One region of the Brevibacillus agri genome, then DNA from elsewhere that is predicted to be linked to it. Evidence: riboswitches for the same ligand, from Rfam matches in the RefSeq annotation. Region 1 holds a riboswitch; each other region holds the start of a gene.
The links. A riboswitch is a leader RNA that binds a small molecule or an ion and turns the genes downstream of it on or off. The one in region 1 is predicted to bind cobalamin.

Region 1 (6,946 bases):
CAGTCCGCCTGTGATGTACACCCAGACAGCGAGCGTCAGCACGGCGGACAGCCACGGGCTAAAGAGCACAAGCCCCGTCTGGTGGACTCCCCATAGCAAAATACCTATGACCAGCCCGACTGCCGGATACCAGTTGACGCTTTTTTTCCACGCCTCGTCGGACGGGCGCAGCCACGGAACCGGAATCCGGGTGAAAAAGGCGATCGCGTGCCAAAATGCATTCATCCTTTGATCCTCCACGGGATTCCGGCCATGACCGCGTAGACCGTCTCTGCCTGGCGCGCAGCCCGCTGGTTGACGTCGCCCAGCGCGTCTGCGAACCAGCGGCCGAGCCGATTCATGGCGACACCGCCCAGCCCGACCTCGCTCGTGACCGCAATCACTTTTTGCGGGGAGCGCTGGACAAGCCCAAGCCACGCCTCTGCCTCCGCAAGCAGCGCCTCTGTGTGCGCCTCGCTTCGCCACTCTGCTTCCTCGACGCTCATCAGCCGATTGCTCAGCCACGTCGACAGGCAATCGATCAGCACGACGTCGTAAGGTGTGCTAGCAGGCTCGTAGTCGCACAGCCGCTCGCCGACCTCCACGCTGCCCCACTGCTTCGGCCGCCGCTCCTTGTGCCGCTCGATCCGCTGCCGCATTTCCTCGTCCCACGCCTGACCCGTCGCCACGTACAGGACGCGCTCTCCGGCCTGTTGCGCCAGTTCTTCCGCAAAGCGGCTTTTTCCCGAGCGCACGCCGCCTGTCACCAGCACAAGACTCATCGCTCCCCGCTCCCTTCGCTGTGTACCTCGCGCAAGGCCGCGATCAAGCGCGCATTGTCTTCTGGCCCGCGAACGGCGATGCGCACGTCATGCGCCGTCAATCCGGGATACATGGCGCAACTGCGAATCAGCACGCCTTTTTTGCCGAGCCGCTCTTGCAGTTGTGCGGCTGGCAAGCCCTCCGGCGAGCGAAGCAGCAAAAAGTTCGCCTCCCCCGGCCAGACCTTCCAGCCCAGCTCCCCGCGAATAAACGCGACCAGGCCAGCGCGCTCCCTGGCGACCAGGCTGCGTGTCCGCCGCTCGTACTCATGCTCTTGCAAGCACAGCTCCCCCGCCAAAAGCGCAAGCGCATTCACGCTCCAGCTCACCTGCTTCGCGCGCATTTTCGCAATCGCGTCAGGCTGGGCGATCGCGTATCCGAGACGCAAGCCGGGGATCGCGTACATTTTCGTCATCGACCGCAGCAAAATGACGCGGGGAAAGCGCTCCAGCCGACTTGCCAGCGTAAACTGGCGGCTTTCTTCCACAAAATCGAGAAACGCCTCGTCCACGACCAGCCACGTATCGGTCTGGGCCGTCCAGTCCGCCATCTGCAACAGCTCCTGTGGCTCATACAAGATGCCAGTCGGATTGTTCGGCGAGCCGACAAACACCAGATCAGCCTGTTCGAACAGACGGTACAGCTCGGCGCTGTCGGCCTTGTAGCCGTTCTCTTCTTTTCCGTAGCAGCCGATGACGGTTGCGCCAAACTGCTCGGAAAGCTCTGCATATTCCGAAAAGCAAGGATAAATCACGCCGACTGTTTGCGGCTGCAGCCCGAGAATCGCGAGCGCCATCGCTTCTGCCGCTCCGTTCGCAGGCAAAAGCCATTCCTTTGGCAACTGCAACCGCTGCGCCAACGCCCGGCGAAACTGGCGATGCCCAGGGTCCGGGTAACGCAGCACGGCAGACAGCGAGGCCAAAAGCATCTCGCGCACGCTGTCCGGCATGCCCAGCGGGTTAATATTGGCACTGAAATCAAGGAATTGGCCCGGCTCCATCCCAAAGCGGTCCGCTGCCGTCAGCAAATCTCCGCCGTGGCCGTACGCTTCCAGTACGTTCATCAAAACTCTACCCCCAGCACCGCTGGTATTCCTTCATCGTAGTAATGCTTGATCTGCTTCATCTCTGTCACGAGATCGGCCATGTCGATGATTTCCTGCTTGGCGCTCCGCCCCGTCACGACCAGATGCACATGGCTCGGCCTGTTTTGAATCGCTTCCAAAACGTCCGCGAGCGGCAGCACGTCCGCAATCGGAAAACGGTCGATCGCCAGCGCATTGTTCAGCTCGTCGAGAATGACGACATCGTACTCGCCCGAAGCGAGCTTTTCCCGGGCGAACGCCCACGCTTCCTGCAGCGCCGCGCGATGCTCCTCCGGCGTCTTCGTCCAGGTGAAGCCTACGCCTTTTTGCACGATTTCGATGCCCAGCTTGTCGAAGATGATTTTCTCTCCGTACGTGCGCTCCGGCGACTTGATGAACTGGATCATGATGACCTTTTTGCCTCGTCCAGTCGCGCGCACAGCCAGCCCCACCGCGGCTGTTGTCTTTCCTTTGCCGTCTCCGGTGTAGACCAAAAACAGGCCCCGCTTGTTGCTCAAGTACGCTCACCCCCAAAATAAACTGTAGGCCCCGTTGCCCATCCCTAATAATTTTCGGAGGCACAGCGCTCCAAAAATGCAGTTTAGGCTCCGTTGCCTATTTCAAATGTTTTCCATAGCCTCGTTATTTACCTGACTGAAAAAGTGAAGAGTTTGCCGATTTGCTTCCTGTTTCGCTTTCCGCGTACAAAAAAACGCCTTGTTTCCCCAAACCTCCAAGGAAAACAAAGCGCGGATAGCCGACTGCAACAATCCTCACCTCATCCTTTGACCCGAAGGAAATCAGTGGACATCAAAACAGGCAGGTCTCCTGGCTCAAGGATCTTCGCTCTTCTTCCTCCTTCCCGCACGCTGGCGTGCAGTGGATGGCGCCGTTGCCAAGAAGAAGAGCTCCTCTTTTACAGTGGCGGGACCGCGTTGGCTTTTCACCAAACTTCCCTTTTAACCTCGCATTCGCAAACTATCGCTTGCGAAAAACAAGGACCTGTTTTTCTACCATATTCAAATGTCGTTCTTTTCTATGACAAGCACTTGCTTTAATAATAGCAAATGCTACCGGGGATTCAAGCAAAAGCTGCGGATAGGAACATACTGGGCATTGATCTTTGTTTTGTGAACTAATTATTTGTACACAAATCTTTTGTGTGCGTGTTATCTTATTCTTACATCGATTTCCAATAAAATATTTGGAGGTACATATGGATCGGATTGAGGATTGCTATGGGTTTCTTCTCGGGAAGGCGTATCAAAAAATCTGGCAAATGGAAAAGGCCAAATTATCGCCGTACGGGATTACTCCCGTGCAGTTTGTTCTATTACATGCGCTATGGGAAAAAGATGGCCAAAAAGGTGTGGAATTGGGTAGTCGGCTTCGCTTGGATGGAGCAACCATCACGGGGGTGCTCGATCGACTGCAAAATATGGGGCTCATCGAGCGTCGTTCCGATCCCAATGATCGCCGGACGAACTTGATTTTTCTGACTCTGCGAGGCAAGGAATTGGAACAACCTCTGAATCAGATCAGTGACGAAGTGAATCAAGAAGCGATGTCCATATTCAGTGAAGAAGAAGCGAAATTATTCAAAAACATGCTGACCAGATTGGGATTAAACTCATAAGGAGTGCGTTGAGACTGTGAAGAGCAAAGTGCATTACGCGTGGATCATTTTATTTGTCACCTTTTTCGCATTGTTGGCTGTGCAAGGAGCAAGACTTTCTTTCGGAGCATTTATTGAACCTTGGGAGAATGGCTTTGCCGCGGATCGAGGTACCATTTCTCTCATCTCCACATTGAGTTTTGTCATTTATGGCATATCCCAACCAATAGCAGGCAGGTTGATTGACCGCTTTGGTGCCAGGTCCATTCTCTTAGGCAGCACACTTCTGGTTGGTCTGAGCATTTTTTCACGCAATGGGTAACTTCCCTCTGGCAATTGTTTATTCTCTATGGTGTCTTCGCTTCCATTGGTGTTGGAGGTGCCTCCAATGTAGCCGCAACCATTATGGTCACAAATTGGTTCAATAAAAGGCGTGGACTCGCATTCGGAGTAATAGAGGCTGGCTTTAGCGTAGGCCAAATGGTAGTTGTGCCAGCCTCACTGTTTTTCATACAGTGGTTTGACTGGAAAATGGCTGTTGCGGTATTGGGTCTCTTTTTACTGATCGTGGTATTTCCCGTCATGATGTTTCTTCTGAAGAATCATCCTGCCGAAAAGGGGTTGCAACCGATAGGAGGTTCGCCACAGATCGCAGATGAAAGACAACAAATACATCCTTCCAGCCGGCAACCGGTCAGGCGGATATTTCCAACCAAGGCTTTCTGGTTTCTGATTTTGCCGTTTTTCATCTGCGGATTCACCACTACCGGCTTAATGGACACGCACCTCATTCCCTTTGCCTAACGAAACCAGCGAGCTTACAAAAAGTCCGCCATGATGATTTCCAGGTCAAACGGAGTGATTCCCTCGTCCATGGAGAAAACCGTGTCCGCCTCATCCGCCCGGTCAGTCAGCGTGCCTCTCGCTTGCGCATGAAGCGTGAACAGCTCATAGAGAGTGGGCTTCACCAGCGAGGTGAGCGCCCTTCCCATCCACTCCACGCCGCCTCCGTTCGCCTCTACGTTATTGACAAACCGGGGGTGGGAGCGCAGCGCGATGTCCGTCCAGATCACTTTTCGCTCCGCCAGATCGAGAATGACCGGGATGCAGATCGTAGAGCGTGAAGCGAGGTCGATCTTGTCCTGCACCGTCTGCGGTTCAAAAATTTCCCCCGACTGTGGAGCCTTGCGTATCATCCAGCCCGCATAACATTCGGGCAAATCGCAATAGGGCTGACTGTTGAGACTCCCACGGCTAAAGCCGCAAGCCTTCCACCTTGCGGTGTACGGGTGGGATTCTTGAATGACTAAGCGTTCGCAGTCCATTTCTGTTTTGAACAGCCTTCAAGATGAGGGCATCTCATTGCCCCTCCTAAGACAGTGCATATAGCATCTTAGGCTGATTGACTGTTACCATCAATCACAGGTGCATATCGAATGTTCATAGCACCGACTAAATCACGATGTTTTTCGAATCCACATTTGCATTTATACTTACGGTCTTGTGCCTTATTCTTCTCAGAGCATTTAGGGCATGTCTGACTTGTGTATGCAGGATTCACATGCTCAACCCTAATACCAACTAAATTCGCTTTATATTCAATGAACTGAGACAGGCGATAAAATGACCAAGTATGCAGATTCTTTTCGTTTTTACGGCTTGTTCTTGCCGTCTGTCTAATATTCGCCAGTTGTTCCAAGCGAATGACAGAAATTTTATTGTCTTTTGCAAAATTTACGATAGCACGACTAACCTTATGGTCTTGGTCTTTCATCCAACGTTGTTCTTTATCTTTTGAACTACGAATCGCATTTACCTTTTTCTTTTTGCCTAATGCTTTGCGTTCAGAACGAAACTTACGCTTCATGTACTTATTTTGTCTGCCATTCCCAAAGAAACGTACCTTTTCATCATCTGTTACAGCAACGGCAGGAACTTTTAAACCCAAATCAACACCCATGACTTTTACTCCTGTTCCTTCCATAGTAGGTATGGTGACAGAAATTTGGGCAATCCATTTATTTGCTTTCTGTGTGATTCGAAGCGTACCTAATTTGTGTTTTAGCAAAGCAAAGTTACGGTTGTCTTTATCAACTAACAAAGCACGGATAGGTGTTTTAGTTACCTTGCCGTCAATCATAATCGGCATGGAAATGTGCGTGAAATCAAACGAATAGTTTTGATTGTTCCAAATGCAGACAGGTTTCTTCAAAACAGGAACAGTAGTGAATTTGCTTTTCTTCGCTTTCTTAAACACACTTTTCGCGTCCTTGATAGCTTGATTTTTAACGGCACTTGGCAAAGAAGCAGAAATATCCTTACTCGACTTCTTTGTGCTTTTCTTTTCAGCAACCATTTCGGAAACGAGAGCATTGATAGTGGAGAGGTACGTTTGACTCATCTCACGCAAAATAGAAGCCTGTTCTTTTGTTGGAAGCAATTTCACTTTGACTGTGATGGTCTGCGACATGATTTTCACCCCCTTGTTTTCTGTTGTTCGACATATCGCTTTATCGTTTCACTTGATACATTTCCTGCGGTAGAATGGGAGTGCGTTGAGAAACATATGCGTATGGTCTTTGTCGCATTCAAGAGCAACAATCACAATTTGCAGTTCCTCACACCCTTCATGTACCAACTCTTTGAAGCGTTGTTCTACATCTGCTTGCAGAAAAATCTTTCTTCTGTACCGAGGGCAGAACACAAAATGGTAGTTTAATAATGAAAGGGTTGTGCTTGTTCTTCTGTATTCGTTCATACACCTATCGTATCAGTTTGTTTTATATACTACAACAGATGAACAACAAAAAAGAGTGGAATTTTCAAATACTTGAAGTACCACAAACCTTCGGTTTATTCGTGGTACTCCGTATTTGACCTCACTCTCATCCCGCCCCTAAAGGGGGTGCTATCGCACCGTAGCGGGCTTTCTCGTTCGGAAAATCTGTAAACGAGTTCAGCGACATGACCACGTAACGGCCGCCGTAATGAAGGACAGATTCGATATCCACATCGATGAACTCGCAGGCCCCCATCGGCGCCCTCACAATGTCGCCGCTATGGTAGGCGCGGTATTTCTCCGAGCGCAAATTCGTGTAGGAAATGTGCTCCAGGTACTTCCAGTCCGCGTCGTACAGCACCGCAGACAAATCGACGTCGACGCGCCCGGTGGGGACGTTGTTGACAATGCCTTCCTTCCACCAGGTGAAAAAGCGGATCGTACTGCCCTCCGGGATCGGAAGTCTGGAGCCGCGCACGATCGTCCGCAGCGCTTTGCTCGCCGACCGTTGCGAAAAAGGCACGAGCTGCTCCTGCAAGCGCGGATCGAGGTAGACTTTTCCCAGGGAAGGCAGGGCAGCAAACCGCTCCAGCAGGGCTTCCCGGCATCTGCGGGCTGCACTCGCGCGGACGTCTTCCGGCAACTGCGGCAGCGCGTTTGCAATCGT
Region 2 (6,946 bases), 2.1 Mb from region 1:
AACCCGTACATGCCGATCGTGGAGGACAGGATGAACACAATGAAGCGGGCGACCGTAACCGCGCCGCTGAGCGCCTGGTTGACCAGCGTGAAGGATGCGACGACAGTCAAGGAGCCTACGAACAGCATCGAGGGCGAAGTCAGTCCCGCGCGAATGGAAGCGTCCCCGATAATCAGCGCGCCGACAAGCGCCAGCGTCTGACCGACGTTTTTCGGCAGACGGGCTCCGGCCTCGCGCAGAAATTCAAAGATGAACAAAATCATGAACAGCTCCATGGGCGCGGAAAAAGGCAAGCCTTTTCGCCCTTGGGTGACAGTGGCGAGCAGTTGAAACGGGAACTGCTCCACGTTGTAGGCGGACAGGGCAATCCAAAACCCCGGGAGAAACGCTGCGATCCAAAACCCGCCGAGGCGCAGCAAGCGCTCCAGCCAGACGTAAACGATCGGATACTGGTCGTCCTCGGGAGATTTAATCAGCTCCAGCAGCGAGACGGGAGCAATCAGCGCCAGAGGCGAGCCGTCGACCATCACGATTACTTTTCCTTGCAGCAGCATGTAAATGGCGAAGTCGGGCCGCCCTGTGTAATCTACCAGAGGAAACAAGGAATTGCGGTTGTCGCTCAGCATTTTTTCCAAAAGAGCGCTGTTCAATATTTTTTTGTTGTCGCAGAAGAGCAGCCGGTCGCGCATCATCTCCACCAGGTCAGGCGGTGCGCTGTCGGTCATGTACATCAGCGCAATTCGGCTGCGAGAGCGTGTGCCGAGAATGAACGGCTCATAGGCGAGCGTGATCGTGCGCAGCCGCTTGCGGATGAGTGCCACATTGGTAGACAAGTCTTCCACGAAGCCGTCCCGCGGCCCTTTGATCGAAATCTCCGTGTTGGCTTCTTCCGTGCCCCGCTGCGGACGGTTGGAAATGTCCCAGGCAAAAGGCGGCGACCCTTTCAAAAAGATGAGCAAATCTCCCGAGAAGAGCCGCTCCGTCCACAGCTCAGGATTGGTGTAGAGCGGAATCAGCGGGAGCGAACGCAAGTCTCCGGCGGTCAGGCAGCGTTCCAATTGCGGCAAAGCCGTCTCTTGCAAATGCCGTACGTCGGCCAGACCTTCGCAGTACAGCATGAGAACCGACTGATCGTTGGGGGTGACTGTCCGCAAAAAGATGACATCCGCGCAATGCGTGAATTTTTCTCGCAGCTCTTCTTCAAGGGTCATGGCTCACATCCTCCAATCCGGTTGGTTTGCGCAGCGACAGCAGGAACAAGACGAGCGTGACAGCTACCATAACCAGCAAATAAAGCGGATAGTAAATCTTCGACAGAAACGTGACGAACTGCATGTCGTTGTAGGGGAGGCTGGTGAGAACGATCATGCTGGCGCCGAGGGCGAGCATGACGTACTTGCGCTGCTTTTTCGTTTTCAGGACCAGCAGCTCCCCGAGCAGCAGCAGGCAAAGCGTAATGCGGATAAACGAGCCGGACAGCCATTGAAAGATGGAAAAAAACTCCATGTTTTCGATGTCTTTTCCGATCGTCAAAAGCCGCCATTGTTCAAAGGCAGGAAAGCGCTGGCGCATCGACTCCACAGGCCCGAACTCGGCGATGGCTCCCGTCAGCGGGCTGAGCGTCAGGACCAAGGTAATGGCAATCATGACGATGTAGTGGATGAGCCGCAGCGGTTTGCGCACGTGATGCTGCAGCAACAGCAGCAGGAACAGCTCGGTAAAGCCACCCCCGACAAAAACCATGGCGTGCACGGTAGGGGCAATTCCGTTCTGGAACAGCGGCAAGAGCTGGGAGTAGTCTTTTTTCGGTACGTTGCCGAATGCGACGAACATGCCAAGCAAGGAGACAATGGGCAGCAATATGCCCGAAGTAATGCCGACTGAGGCAATGCCGCCGTAGGATGCGAGAACGCACAAGATCATCAGGGCAAGCGCAGTCACCCACTCGGGCGTCTGCGGCAAATAGTTGACGGTTGTCCACGTTTGGGTATCAACCAGATTGACGAGTGCCATCATGTACAGGCAGAGCATGATGGGGATGAGCAGCAGGAAGCGGACGGCTTTTCCGGACCGGAGCAAGAGCCAGTGGGACAACGACTGCTGTCCGATGCGGCTGTTGATGAAATAGAGCGCGTACGCCCAAACACAAAAGGGGATCATGCCAAAGATGACACTCAGCCAGGCATCGCGCCCGGCTTTGCTGAGCAGCAGGGGGATAAGGGTGACATGATTGGTGATTCCGATCGACAGCATCATCACCATGATCGCTTGGCCAATCCCGATTTTTCCGTCTGCTTTCATGAACCAACGTCCCCCCGACTTGGTGGTTTTGTTATGGTTTGTTTGCCCGGCTGGAAATATGTATCGCGTATAAAGGTTAGCCCACGATAAATAAAGTGTGGTATTCTACAATGAGGTAAAAATGGAGTAAGGAGTGCAGCCGGGATGTATAAGCTCATTAGGAAATATCTGTTCCAGATGGATACGGAAGAGATTCATGAAAGAACGGTTGATGCCCTGAAGCTGGTGGAAGATTCTGCTCCGGGAAAAAGCTTGCTGCGAATGATGTTTCAGGTGAAGGACGAGCGTCTTGCCACAAAGCTGTGGGGAATGACGTTTCCCAATCCGGTAGGGCTCGCCGCCGGTTTTGACAAAAATGCCGAAGTGTATCATGCACTGGGTGCGCTCGGGTTCGGGTTCGTGGAAGTCGGGACATTGACCCCGCAAGGACAGCCGGGCAATCCGCGGCCGCGCCTGTTTCGCCTGCCTGAGCACGAGGCGATCATCAACCGGATGGGCTTCAACAACCACGGTGCTTATTTGGCTTCGCAGCACCTGGTCGATTACGCGTATTCCGATGTTCCGATCGGGATCAACATTGGCAAAAACAAAGTCACTCCCAATGAGGAAGCGGCTTCTGACTATATCAAATGCCTGGACATGCTCTATTCGTACGGCCATTATTTCGTCATTAATATCAGCTCTCCGAATACGCCCAATCTTCGCGATTTGCAGGAAACCGAGAGCATGCGGCTGCTGGTGCGGGCGGTGCGCGAAAAAGCGGCGGAAATGGAAGCGCGCGGCATTCAGAAAAAGCCGATTCTGCTCAAAGTAGCCCCCGACATGTCCGACGAGCACATGCGCGATGTCGTGCAAGGAGCGGTGGAAGAGGGCATTTCCGGCATTATTGCCACCAATACGACCTTGTCGCGTGAAGCCGTTCAAGGGCATCACTATGCCGAGGAAGCGGGAGGACTGAGCGGAAAACCGCTGACAGAGCGTTCGACTGCCTGGGTAAAAGAAATTTACCAGGAAGTGGGCGACAAGGTGCCGATCATTGGCGTAGGGGGCATTTTCACGGGGGAAGATGCGTACGCGAAAATCCGGGCGGGCGCAAGTCTCGTGCAAGTGTACACCGGAATGATTTATCAAGGCCCGGGCATCTCCAAGCAAATCAACAAAAAGCTTTTGCAACTGTTGAAGCGCGACGGCTTTTCCCACATCAGCGAAGCGGTCGGCGTGGACGCCAGGTCGTAAGCATAAAAAAGAAGCGGATGCAACAAAGACCGATGACTCCCGGAATGGCGGGGCATCGGTTTTTTTACGCAGTTATACTCCGCTGATTATATTCTTCCGCTTTTTCCCTTGATTCTGTATAATAATGTGGGACAAGCAAGAACTATCTAACAATTGCATATCGTCGGCGATAGGTGCCTTTATGTGCAAGCCGCATAAAGGGTAACAGGGAATCGGGTGAAAGTCCCGAGCGGTCCCGCCACTGTAATCAGGGAGTTCTCTTTGAGATAGAGCCACTCATATTCATATGGGGAAGGACAAAGAGCGCGATGAGCTGAAAGCCAGGAGACCTACCTACTTGCCACACCCAGGAATACCTTCGCGGAAAGGAGCGGTGAATACGAAGCAATAGGACTGTGCCAACGGTCTGTTGTTTTTGTGCGCATACCTCGTCTGCTAGCGGATGAGGTTTTTTTGTTGGTGAAAAAAGAAAGAACAGCAAAGGAGGAGGAAATGTCTTGAATCGATCCCGTTTCGTTTCGACCTGTCTGTTGATTGCAGGCTTTGTCCTTTATTTTCTCGTAAATGAACCGCAGACGTCCCACGCGATGCACATCATGGAAGGGTATTTGCCGCTGGGCTGGGCGCTGTTTTGGTGGGTAGTATTTATTCCATTTTTTATTTTCGGCATTCGTTCCTTGAACAAAATCGTCAAGGAGCATCCGCAAATGAAGCTGCTGATCGGCGTATCCGGCGCGTTTGCCTTTGTGTTGTCTGCGCTGAAAATTCCTTCGGTGACGGGCAGCAGCTCGCACCCGACGGGAACCGGGCTTGGCGCGATCATGTTTGGCCCGTGGGTCATGTCCGTGCTCGGCAGCCTGGTGCTGCTGTTCCAGGCGCTGCTTTTGGCGCATGGAGGGCTGACGACGCTTGGAGCCAATGCGGTGTCCATGGCAGTAGTAGGGCCGATGGTAGCTTACGGCGTCTATCGCCTGATCGTGCGCGGAAACGGCGGACAGCGTTTGGCCGTATTCGCTGCTGCTGCGCTCGCAGACTTGGCTACTTATGTCGTGACCTCCGTGCAGTTGGCTTTGGCTTTCCCGGCTGAATCCGGCGGCGTTATGGCATCGTTCGCGAAATTCGCAGGAATTTTTGCCATCACCCAGGTTCCGTTGGCGATCAGCGAAGGGCTTTTGACCGTGCTCGTCTGGAACTGGCTGCAGTCTTACAATGCAAAAGAGCTGGCGCAACTTCGCCTGCTGAAACGGGAGGAATCGCTGTGAAAAAAGGGATGAACTGGCTGCTGCTCCTGGGCGTAGTCTTGCTGGCGGTTGTGCCGTTGCTGTTGGTGCAGGATTCGGAGTTCGGGGGAGCAGATGGAGCGGCTGAGGAAGCGATCAAGGAAATCGCCCCTGCTTACGAGCCGTGGTTCGAGCCGTTGCTTGAACCGCCAGGTGGCGAGACAGAGAGCTTGCTGTTCGCGGTGCAAGCGGCGCTCGGGGCGGGCGTTGTCGGCTATGCCGTGGGATTGTACAAGGGCCGGCTGGATAAGCATAAAAAATGAATTGGCAGCAGCTTGATTCGCTTTCCTATCAAAACCGGCTGCGATTTTTGCCGCCTGAGCACAAGCTCCTGTTTGCGGGCGTGCTGATTTTGCTCGTTTTGACGGGACATGAATGGTTGCAGATGGCGATTTGTCTATGGATGGGAGTATGGGTAATGGTGTATGCCCGTATTCCCGTCCGTTTCTATTTCGGATTTTTCATCTTGTCCCTGTCGTTTTTTGTCCTGGGGCTTCCGGCGCTGTTGCTGGAAGCAGTAAGAGCGGATGCAGGGGCGGTCGTCCAGGCAGTTGCGGCGTGGAAGATCGGGCCGTATCTGGTCTACGTTCCGGCAAGCGCGCTCGACAAGGTGTGGCTGCTTTTTTGGCGGACGATGGCCAGCCTCGCCTGCTTTGCTTTTGTCTTGTTTACCGTGCCGTTTGCCGAGATTTTGCAAGTGCTGCGCAAGCTGAAACTTCCGGTCATCGTGACGGATTTGCTCATGATTACGTACCGTTTTATTTTCGTGCTGCTCGGCGTCTCTCATCAACTGTGGATTGCCCAGCGCGCGCGCGGAGGCCATCGCGGGTTCCGGGCGATGCTGCGGGATGCGAGCGGACTGGCCGCGCAGTTGTTCGTCAGGTCCATGCGCAAGTACGATGCGCTGTACAAAGGGATGGCAGCGAGAGGCTTCGGGGAAAGCCTGCAGGTGCTTTCCTTGCACACTCATTCTCGCTCCGGCCGATATGAAGCAGAGTCAATCGCAGGCTGTATTTTGCTGATTTTGCTGGAGTGGTGGACAGGAGGGTAATGCTTTGACATCATGGCTGTTGGAATTTGTTGATTTGCACTACGCCTATCCAGGCGGCCGTGGCCCTGTCCTGAAAGGGTTGTCCCTGGGCATTCCGGAGGGGAAAAAATGCGCCTTGCTCGGGCGAAACGGCTGCGGCAAGTCCACCTTGTTTTTGCACGGGAACGGCATCATCCAGCCGCAGCAAGGGCAAGTGCTGTGGCGAGGAACGCCCCTCAGCTACAAACGCGCTGCCTTGCAAGAGATGACGCAAAAAGTCGGGCTGGTCTTCCAGGACCCGGAGCATCAGTTGATCGCCAGCACGGTCGCCGAGGATATTTCCTACGGGCTGTGCAACCGGAACTTGCCCGCCGACGTAATCCGCGAGAAAGTGCGGGCTGTCCTGGACGCGTTTGGCATGACAGAGCTGGCGGACGTTCCGATTCACCACCTCAGCCTGGGACAAAAGCGGCGTCTCGCCCTTGCCGGGGTCATGGTGCTTGCGCCGGAGCTGCTGCTGTTGGATGAGCCTACGGCCTACCTCGACCGTTACCAGACCAAAAATTTGCTGCGCGAGCTGGATGCCATTCACCAAAACGGCACGACCGTGCTGATGGCGACCCACGATATGGACATCGCTTTCGAATGGGCGGAGTGGATTTGCGTCATGGATGAAGGCCGGCTGATTTTTGCCGGAGAGCCCCAGGAGGCGCTGGCGCGAAGAGAAATGCTGGAAAGCCTGCATTTGGGCATGCCGCTGATCGCCGAGCTGTGGGATGCGTTGCCGCCTGAATGGAGGCGGGAGGCGGGCGAACGGATTCCGTGTTCGCTGGAGGAATTAAAAACACGGCTGGCCGGACAGGTGATGGTCCGGTAGATAAGGTACAGGCAAGCGGTCGTCTCGGCGGCCGCTTTTTTGCGTGCCAAACGTTGCGCGGTTTTGGGCAAAAGGAAAGGAGGCCGGCTGCTGTGCCTGTGGTCGGTCTGACGTTTTGGATGACCGCTTTTGCTTGGCGCTGTCTCATTCGCTTCAATGGGGCTTTTCCTGCCTGCCGGATAACGGGGATTGCGCTGATTGGTGGCGAACGCCGTGTATGGG
Region 3 (6,946 bases), 790 kb from region 1:
CGGGTCGTCGAGATGAGAGGCGGCGATCGACCTGGCAATCAGCGGAGCTGCGTGCAGGCAGGACAGCGATTGGGCGAGCAGAAAACGGCTGTGCAACGAAAAGTCGGTTACTTCGGAAAAGGCGCTGACGAGGATGGCGCCGCGCACGTTTTCGGGAAAGCGGAGGCAGTATTCGAGGACGAGCGAAGCCCCCTGCGAGTACCCCAAAAGCAACGGACGCTCAAGTCCGAGCGACTGGCAAAGCCCGTGAATCACGCTGGCAAGCTCGCGCATGGTCGTAGGTCCAGCCAGCGGGGAGCTGTCGCCATGCCCCGGGAGGTCTGGCACGACGAGTTGGCAAACATCCGCAAGCGGCTCTTGATAGTCGAAGTTGACAGAGCCGATGCACGGGGCGTGAATGCACACGAGTGGCGTGCCGCGCCCTGACAGGTGGCAGGCGATGCGGTGGCTGTCCAGTTGTACGATGGTTGGTTCCATGTTGGTTATTCACCCCTAGCATATGGTGTCCGTTTCAAGAGAGAATTTTCCGTTCCGCTCTTCTTTTTTGGACAGGGAAATGGTATTCTCGAGGAAGAATCTTGTCGAAAGCGAAGGTGACGCAGGTGTATTTGGAGCGCATTTCGAAACTGCACGAATTTTTGACCAAACAAGAGCTCGACGCGGTAGTCATCACCTCTCCCAAGCACGTTTACTATTTGACCGGCTTTTTTACCGATCCGCATGAACGCTTTATGGGTCTGGTTATTCCAGCCCAGGGCGAGCCATCCCTGATCGTTCCCGCCCTTGACCGCGAAGCGGCAGCAGCGGCTTCGACTGTTCAGACGATTCATACGCATACGGATATTGAGAATCCTTACGAGCTTCTCAAGCAAGTGTTGCCAGCGAACCTGAAGAAGCTGGGCATCGAAAAAAGCCACATGACCGTAGAGCGTTACGAGGCGCTGGGACAAGTCATCTGTGCAGAGAGCTACGCGGATGTGGAAGAGCCGCTGCGCGAAATGCGCCTGATTAAATCGGCAGACGAAGTGGCTCGTTTGCAAAAGGCTGTCCAACTGATTGAAGATACACTCGGCGAGACGTTGAAAACATTCAAAATCGGCCAGACCGAAATGGAAATCGTCGCGGAGCTGGAATACCAGATGAAGCGTCTGGGAGCGGACGGCCCGTCTTTTTCCACGATGGTTTTGGCGGGGGAAAAATCGGCATTGCCGCACGGAACGCCTGGTTCGCGCAAAGTGCAGGAAGGCGATTTGCTCCTGTTTGACATCGGGGTAGCAGCGGACGGCTACGTTTCCGATATTACCCGTACGTTTGCTGTCGGCCAGATCAGCGAGCAACTGCGCGATATTTACGAAACGGTGCTGGCAGCGAACGAGGCGGCGATTGCCGAAGTTCGTCCAGGGGTGACGTTTGCCCATCTCGACCAGACCGCTCGCGACGTCATTGCCGCAAAAGGCTACGGCGATTACTTCATTCACCGTCTGGGGCACGGCCTCGGCATGGATGTGCACGAATATCCGTCCGTGCATGGGCAAAATCAGGAAACGCTGCGCCCAGGCATGGTGTTCACCATTGAACCAGGGGTGTACTTGCCGGGAGCAGGCGGCGTGCGCATCGAGGACGATGTGCTCGTAACCGAAACAGGCGTAGAAGTGTTGAGCAAGTTCCCGAAAAAACTGACGGTGATCGGATAAGGCTTCAAACTCACAATTTTATATGAATCTGATGGTGCTGCCCGGAATCGTTTGGTTCCGCCAGCTTAATAGGGAAGTCCGGTGAAAATCCGGCGCGGTCCCGCCACTGTAACGAGGAGTGTCCAGCAAAAAAGCCACTGTTTTTCGCGCGACGAAAAATGGGAAGGGCGCTGGGGATGATGATTCGTAAGCCAGGAGACCTGCCATGAGATGATTTACAATCGACCCACGAGGATGGGACAGATGTGGAAGCAGACTAGGAACAGGCGTCATTGGCAACGCCGAATCTATAGGCATGTCTACGTATGTCAAGCACCTCCCGATTGGAAACTGGGGGGTGCTTTTTTCTATGAACATCGCCGTGGCGGTCGAGGCTGTGAAAGGGGTGATGCATTTCCTGTGTTGCCAAACAAGCAGGCTCTCTGTATAGTAAAGGTGTAATTCGTAATCATTACGATTTACATAACGCTTCATTTTCATCATGCCAACAACAAAAGAAGAGGGGTTACCAGATGAGTACAATCCGTAAGAGAAAAAAAGCCTTCCACGGTTTCTGGATGGCAGCGCTGGCAGCGATTATGCTGCTTTTGTCCGCATGCAGCTCGGCAGCACCTGCTACGACCGAATCCACGGTGGCGAATGCTGGCTCGGAGCAAACGGCCCAGCCTGCTGCTGACAACAAGCCCGTCACGATTGTGACCAACGGGATCGAGATGACGTACCCGGAAGCGCCAAAACGCGCTGTGACAATGAACCAGCACGTAACCGAAGTCATGCTCGCGCTGGGGCTGGCTGACAAAATGGTCGGAACCGCGTACCTGGACGATCACATTTTGCCTGAGCTGAAAGCCGACTACGACAAGGTACCAGTCCTGTCTGACAAGTATCCGACCAAAGAAGTGCTTTTGGCCGCAAACCCTGACTTCGTCTACGCAGGCTGGAAAAGCGCATTTGGCGACAAAGGCGTAGGCTCGATGGAGGACTTGGAAAAGGCGGGAATCAAATCGTACCTGCAAGAGTCCTCGAACAAGCCGGGTCCGACGATTGACGACGTGTTCGCCGATATTCGAAACATCGGCCGCATTTTCCGCGTAGAAGACAAGGCGAACGAACTGATTGGCAAAATGAAAGCGGAAATCGAGCAAACCGTGAGCAAAATCGGCACGGTGGACAAGCCGCTGAACGTGTTCGTGTACGACAGCGGAGAAGACCAGCCGCTGACCGCTGCCAACAACTACATGACTTCTCTGATTAAAGCGGCAGGCGGCAAAAACGTGTTCGACGACATTCAAAAAGGCTGGGCGACCGTAAGCTGGGAAGAAGTCGTGAACCGCAAGCCAGACGTCATCGTCGTGGTCGACTACGGCGACAAGACGATCGAGCAAAAACAAAACTTCCTGTTGTCCAAAAAGGAACTGGCTGACGTGCCAGCGATCCAGAACAAACGTCTGATCGTGCTGCCATTGTCCGCAGCGTCCGAAGGGGTACGCGCACCGATCGCGCTGAAAATTCTCGCGGAAGGTCTGCACCCGGATACATTCAAATAAGAAACGGCTGCTTAGACAAGGAGGGAACGGCCCTGCACAAGATCAAGATGCCCTTCATCATCGTTGCCCTGCTGATCGGGCTTGTCGTCTCGATTACGTTTGCGGTGACACTCGGCTCGGTGGAAATCAAACCAGCGACGGTATGGAAAATTGCCTTGGCGAATCTCCCGCTGGTCAATCAATGGGTGGAAGTGGATTGGTCAAAAGGAGAACAGACCATTATCTGGGACATTCGGTTTCCCCGCGTCCTGCTGGGGGCTGTCGTCGGGGCCGGCCTGTCTGTTGTGGGGGTGGCGATCCAGTCTCTGGTTCGCAACTCCCTCGCAGATCCGTACATATTGGGAGTCTCCTCGGGCGCATCGGCCGGAGCGACGCTGGTCATTTTGTTCGGAGCATTCAGCATGTACGGACAATTCGCGCTTTCTTTCGGTGCTTTCACCGGATCGCTCGTCTCGATCCTGCTTATTTTTACCTTGTCCCGCATCGGCGGGCAAAACTCGACGGTGCGTCTGCTCATGGCCGGCATCGCGATTTCCGCCATCCTGTCTGCGATCACCAGCCTGATTATTTTTTCCGCGCCCAACGAGCACGGCATCCGCTCTGTCCTGTTCTGGATGAGCGGCAGTCTGGCCGGAGGGAAGTGGGAGTATTTGACCATACCGACGCTGATCGTCGTCATCTGTCTGATTGTCCTGTTGACGCAATACCGTTCGCTCAATGCGATGCTGATGGGCGAAGAAGCGGCGGGGACGCTGGGCGTCAATACGGTGCAATTTCGCAAGCTGCTGCTGGTCATTACCGCGCTTTTGACGGGCGTCATCGTCTCGATCAGCGGGTCTATCGGCTTTGTCGGCTTGATGATGCCGCATATCGTTCGCGTCATCGTCGGCTCGGACCATCGTCGCGTCCTGCCTGTCAGCGCCTTGTTCGGGGCCATTTTCCTGATCTGGGCGGACGTGATCGCCCGGCTTGCGTTTGCGCCGGAAGAGCTGCCGATCGGGATTATCACGGCGCTGTGCGGCGGTCCGTTCTTTATTTGGTTGATGATGCGCAGCTCATATTCTTTCGGAGGTAGCGGGCGATGAATCTGCATGTGGAGAACATTTCGGTCGAGCTGGAGAAAAAAACGATTTTGCGCGACGTTAGCCTGACGGTTCGCTCCGGCGAATTTGTGGGGCTGATCGGGCCGAATGGCAGCGGAAAGTCCACCCTGCTCAAAAGCATTTATCGGGCGCTCGAGCCGCGCAGCGGATTCATTTCCCTGGACGGGGCTGACGTGTACGAGCTTACCGCCCGGCAAAATGCGCAGCGCATGGCGGTCGTGCGCCAGGAGTCGTCGATCGAGTTTGACTTTACCGTCATGGAAATCGTCATGATGGGGCGCTCACCCCATAAAAGGCTGTTTCAAACCGATACCCCGGCGGACAGCCGCATCTGTGAAGAGGCGCTGGAGCGGGTCGGCATGCAGGCGTACGCCTCGCGCAGCTTTTTTTCCTTGTCTGGCGGAGAAAAGCAGCGCGTGCTGATTGCAAGAGCGCTGGTCCAGCAAGCCGAGTTTCTCGTATTGGACGAGCCGACCAACCATCTGGACGTCCGGTACCAGCTACAGGTGATGGATCTGGTCAAGACGCTCGGGATTACCGTGTTTTCCTCGCTGCATGATCTGAATATCGCCGCCATGTACTGCGATCGGCTGTACGTCATTCGCGACGGGGAGCTGGTTGCTTCCGGCACGCCGGAGGAAGTGCTTGAACCCGGGTTGATTCGCGATGTTTTCGGGGTAGAGACAGAGGTGGTCACCCATCCGATCACGGGGAAAAAACACGTTTATTTCTTTTCGGAAGCGGTCCGCGTCCAGCAATCGCGACAGGAGGTCAAAGCATTATGAGTGTGTACAGTTGCCAAGTATGCAAGTTCCGCTACGACGAATGGCTAGGCGATACAAAAAACGGCGTCCCACCAGGGGTGCCTTTTTCGCATTTGGCAGGCTCGGTCTGTACGACCTGTGGGATGCAAGGAGAGGGGCGGCACGTGCGCCTTCCGGAGGCCACATACTCCGGATTGGAAGCCACCTATTACGACCAGTTTGCCGGAAAAGCGGGCATCGCGTTTTACCGCAACTGGCTGCTGCAAGAAGCAGAGCAAGCCCCGGTGTCCGTGCTCGAGCTTGGCGTAGGCACAGGGCGCATTGCCATTGAGCTGGCGCGCTGCGGCTTGTCCGTCTGCGGCGTGGACAATAGCCCTGACATGCTGGAGATCGCGACAAAAAAGAAGCGGCGCATGCTCAAGGACAACGAGGAACTGCTTGAGCTGATCGAGCAAAATGTACAGGAGTTGCAGCTTGCTTCCCGCTTTACCCATGTGCTGCTGCCCGAAGGCATTTTTCAGCAGGCGACCTGTAGAGAGGAACAGCGGCAGTTGCTTTCGGTCGTTGCCCGGCATTTGACAGAAGGCGGAACAGTGGCGATTGACTTGCTCCTGCCGCCGGTGAACCGCAAATGGTCGCTCATGCAGCGCAAGTTTGTGTTCCCGGACCGGATGGTGTACCAAAAAGTCGAGGGAGAAACGCTCATTGCCGAGCAAAAGTTCCGCTATACGCTGACCTATGAGACGTTTGTGGAGCAGGTGGAGCAGCCGCGCTACCGAGTGGAGCGCGAGCTGGCGCTGCTGTTGCCGGGAGAGCTGGAGTTGCTCCTGGAATCTTCGGGCTACAACGTCGTGCAAAGCAGGGAAAACGTCGTTTGCCACCGCAGCCAGCCGCCAGAGCAAACGGAAGAGTACGAGCTGGATCGCTGGCAGCACGGCGGCTATCCGTTTGCCGAACTACCGGGCGCTCCGGGGGCGGCGACGCGCTGGACGATCATTGCCAAAAAAAATTCCGCCCCTTCCCTGTAACAAAATCTACGCGGCTGCATCTAACCAGTAAAGGATTTGCGTGAAGGAGGTCGCGCCCTTGGATACGTTGCAGCCTACGGCAGACGCTGCATTCGAACAGATCATGCAAGAGTACGGGACGCGGGTCCTTCGGCTGGTCACTTTTCTGGTCAAGGATCACAGTCTGGCTGAAGATATAACTCAAGAAGTGTTTGTCAAAGTGTATCGGCATCTGCCCCGGTTTCGCGGGGAGAGCACGGTTCATACATGGCTGTACCGGATTGCGGTCAACGAATGCAAAGGCCATTTGCGCTCCTGGTCGTTTCGGAATATCCTGCCTCGCTCGTGGATCAGGCAAGACGGCGAGCTGTCCACGGAGCATCTCGTGCTCGACCAGGCAGAGCGGGATCAGCTTGTGACGGAAGTGCTGCAGCTTCCTCCGCTGTATCGCCAGGTCATCGTCCTGCACTACTATGCCGATTTGACGATCAGCGAGGTCGCCTCTGTGCTCGCAGTGTCAGAGGGAACAGTCAGAACCCGGTTGCACAGGGCGAGACAACGGCTGAAGCAGAGTCTGGCGGAAGGGAGTGAGTGGGAATGGACGAGAACAGATGGCTCGCAAATTTGAAGGACAGGGCCGATCAAACCGCTTTTCGCGACGTCCGCTTTACCGAAGCGATGAAGGATCAGGTAAGAACGCGGATAAGCCGGGAAGCGAGAAGGAGCGGCTGGAAAAGGCTCGCCATGCCAGCGACTGTCCTCGTCCTGGGCTTTCTCATCTGGACGGCTTTGCCGCTGCCACAGCCAGCCGAGCATGCCGCCCATCCCCAA

Region 2: it holds a riboswitch for cobalamin, as region 1 does, so the genes downstream of both, BA6348_RS06850 (energy-coupling factor ABC transporter permease) here and cobO (cob(I)yrinic acid a,c-diamide adenosyltransferase) in region 1, are expected to answer to the same signal.
Region 3: it holds a riboswitch for cobalamin, as region 1 does, so the genes downstream of both, BA6348_RS18985 (ABC transporter substrate-binding protein) here and cobO (cob(I)yrinic acid a,c-diamide adenosyltransferase) in region 1, are expected to answer to the same signal.

What each region holds. Positions count from the first base shown of each region.
Region 1 covers NZ_CP026363.1:4,643,409-4,650,354, forward strand. Annotated here, with positions in the region: gene cobS (adenosylcobinamide-GDP ribazoletransferase) at 1-225, opposite strand, end outside; gene cobU (bifunctional adenosylcobinamide kinase/adenosylcobinamide-phosphate guanylyltransferase) at 222-761, opposite strand; gene cobD (threonine-phosphate decarboxylase CobD) at 758-1,864, opposite strand; gene cobO (cob(I)yrinic acid a,c-diamide adenosyltransferase) at 1,864-2,403, opposite strand; cobalamin riboswitch at 2,687-2,906, opposite strand; gene BA6348_RS22710 (MarR family winged helix-turn-helix transcriptional regulator) at 3,102-3,521, shown strand; gene BA6348_RS28100 (MFS transporter) at 3,538-3,822, shown strand; partial or broken gene BA6348_RS28105 (MFS transporter) at 3,837-4,301, shown strand; gene BA6348_RS22720 (hypothetical protein) at 4,319-4,696, opposite strand; gene BA6348_RS22725 (RNA-guided endonuclease TnpB family protein) at 4,894-5,970, opposite strand; partial or broken gene tnpA (IS200/IS605 family transposase) at 5,976-6,258, opposite strand; gene BA6348_RS22735 (TerD family protein) at 6,386-6,946, opposite strand, start outside.
Region 2 covers NZ_CP026363.1:1,371,060-1,378,005, forward strand. Annotated here, with positions in the region: gene BA6348_RS06835 (spore germination protein) at 1-1,211, opposite strand, end outside; gene BA6348_RS06840 (GerAB/ArcD/ProY family transporter) at 1,201-2,301, opposite strand; gene BA6348_RS06845 (quinone-dependent dihydroorotate dehydrogenase) at 2,446-3,537, shown strand; cobalamin riboswitch at 3,692-3,888, shown strand; gene BA6348_RS06850 (energy-coupling factor ABC transporter permease) at 4,035-4,799, shown strand; gene BA6348_RS06855 (energy-coupling factor ABC transporter substrate-binding protein) at 4,796-5,080, shown strand; gene cbiQ (cobalt ECF transporter T component CbiQ) at 5,077-5,868, shown strand; gene BA6348_RS06865 (energy-coupling factor ABC transporter ATP-binding protein) at 5,873-6,724, shown strand.
Region 3 covers NZ_CP026363.1:3,855,183-3,862,128, reverse strand. Annotated here, with positions in the region: gene BA6348_RS18995 (alpha/beta fold hydrolase) at 1-477, opposite strand, end outside; gene BA6348_RS18990 (M24 family metallopeptidase) at 603-1,694, shown strand; cobalamin riboswitch at 1,710-1,916, shown strand; gene BA6348_RS18985 (ABC transporter substrate-binding protein) at 2,207-3,241, shown strand; gene BA6348_RS18980 (FecCD family ABC transporter permease) at 3,289-4,326, shown strand; gene BA6348_RS18975 (heme ABC transporter ATP-binding protein) at 4,323-5,129, shown strand; gene BA6348_RS18970 (methyltransferase domain-containing protein) at 5,126-6,136, shown strand; gene BA6348_RS18965 (sigma-70 family RNA polymerase sigma factor) at 6,195-6,743, shown strand; gene BA6348_RS18960 (hypothetical protein) at 6,713-6,946, shown strand, end outside.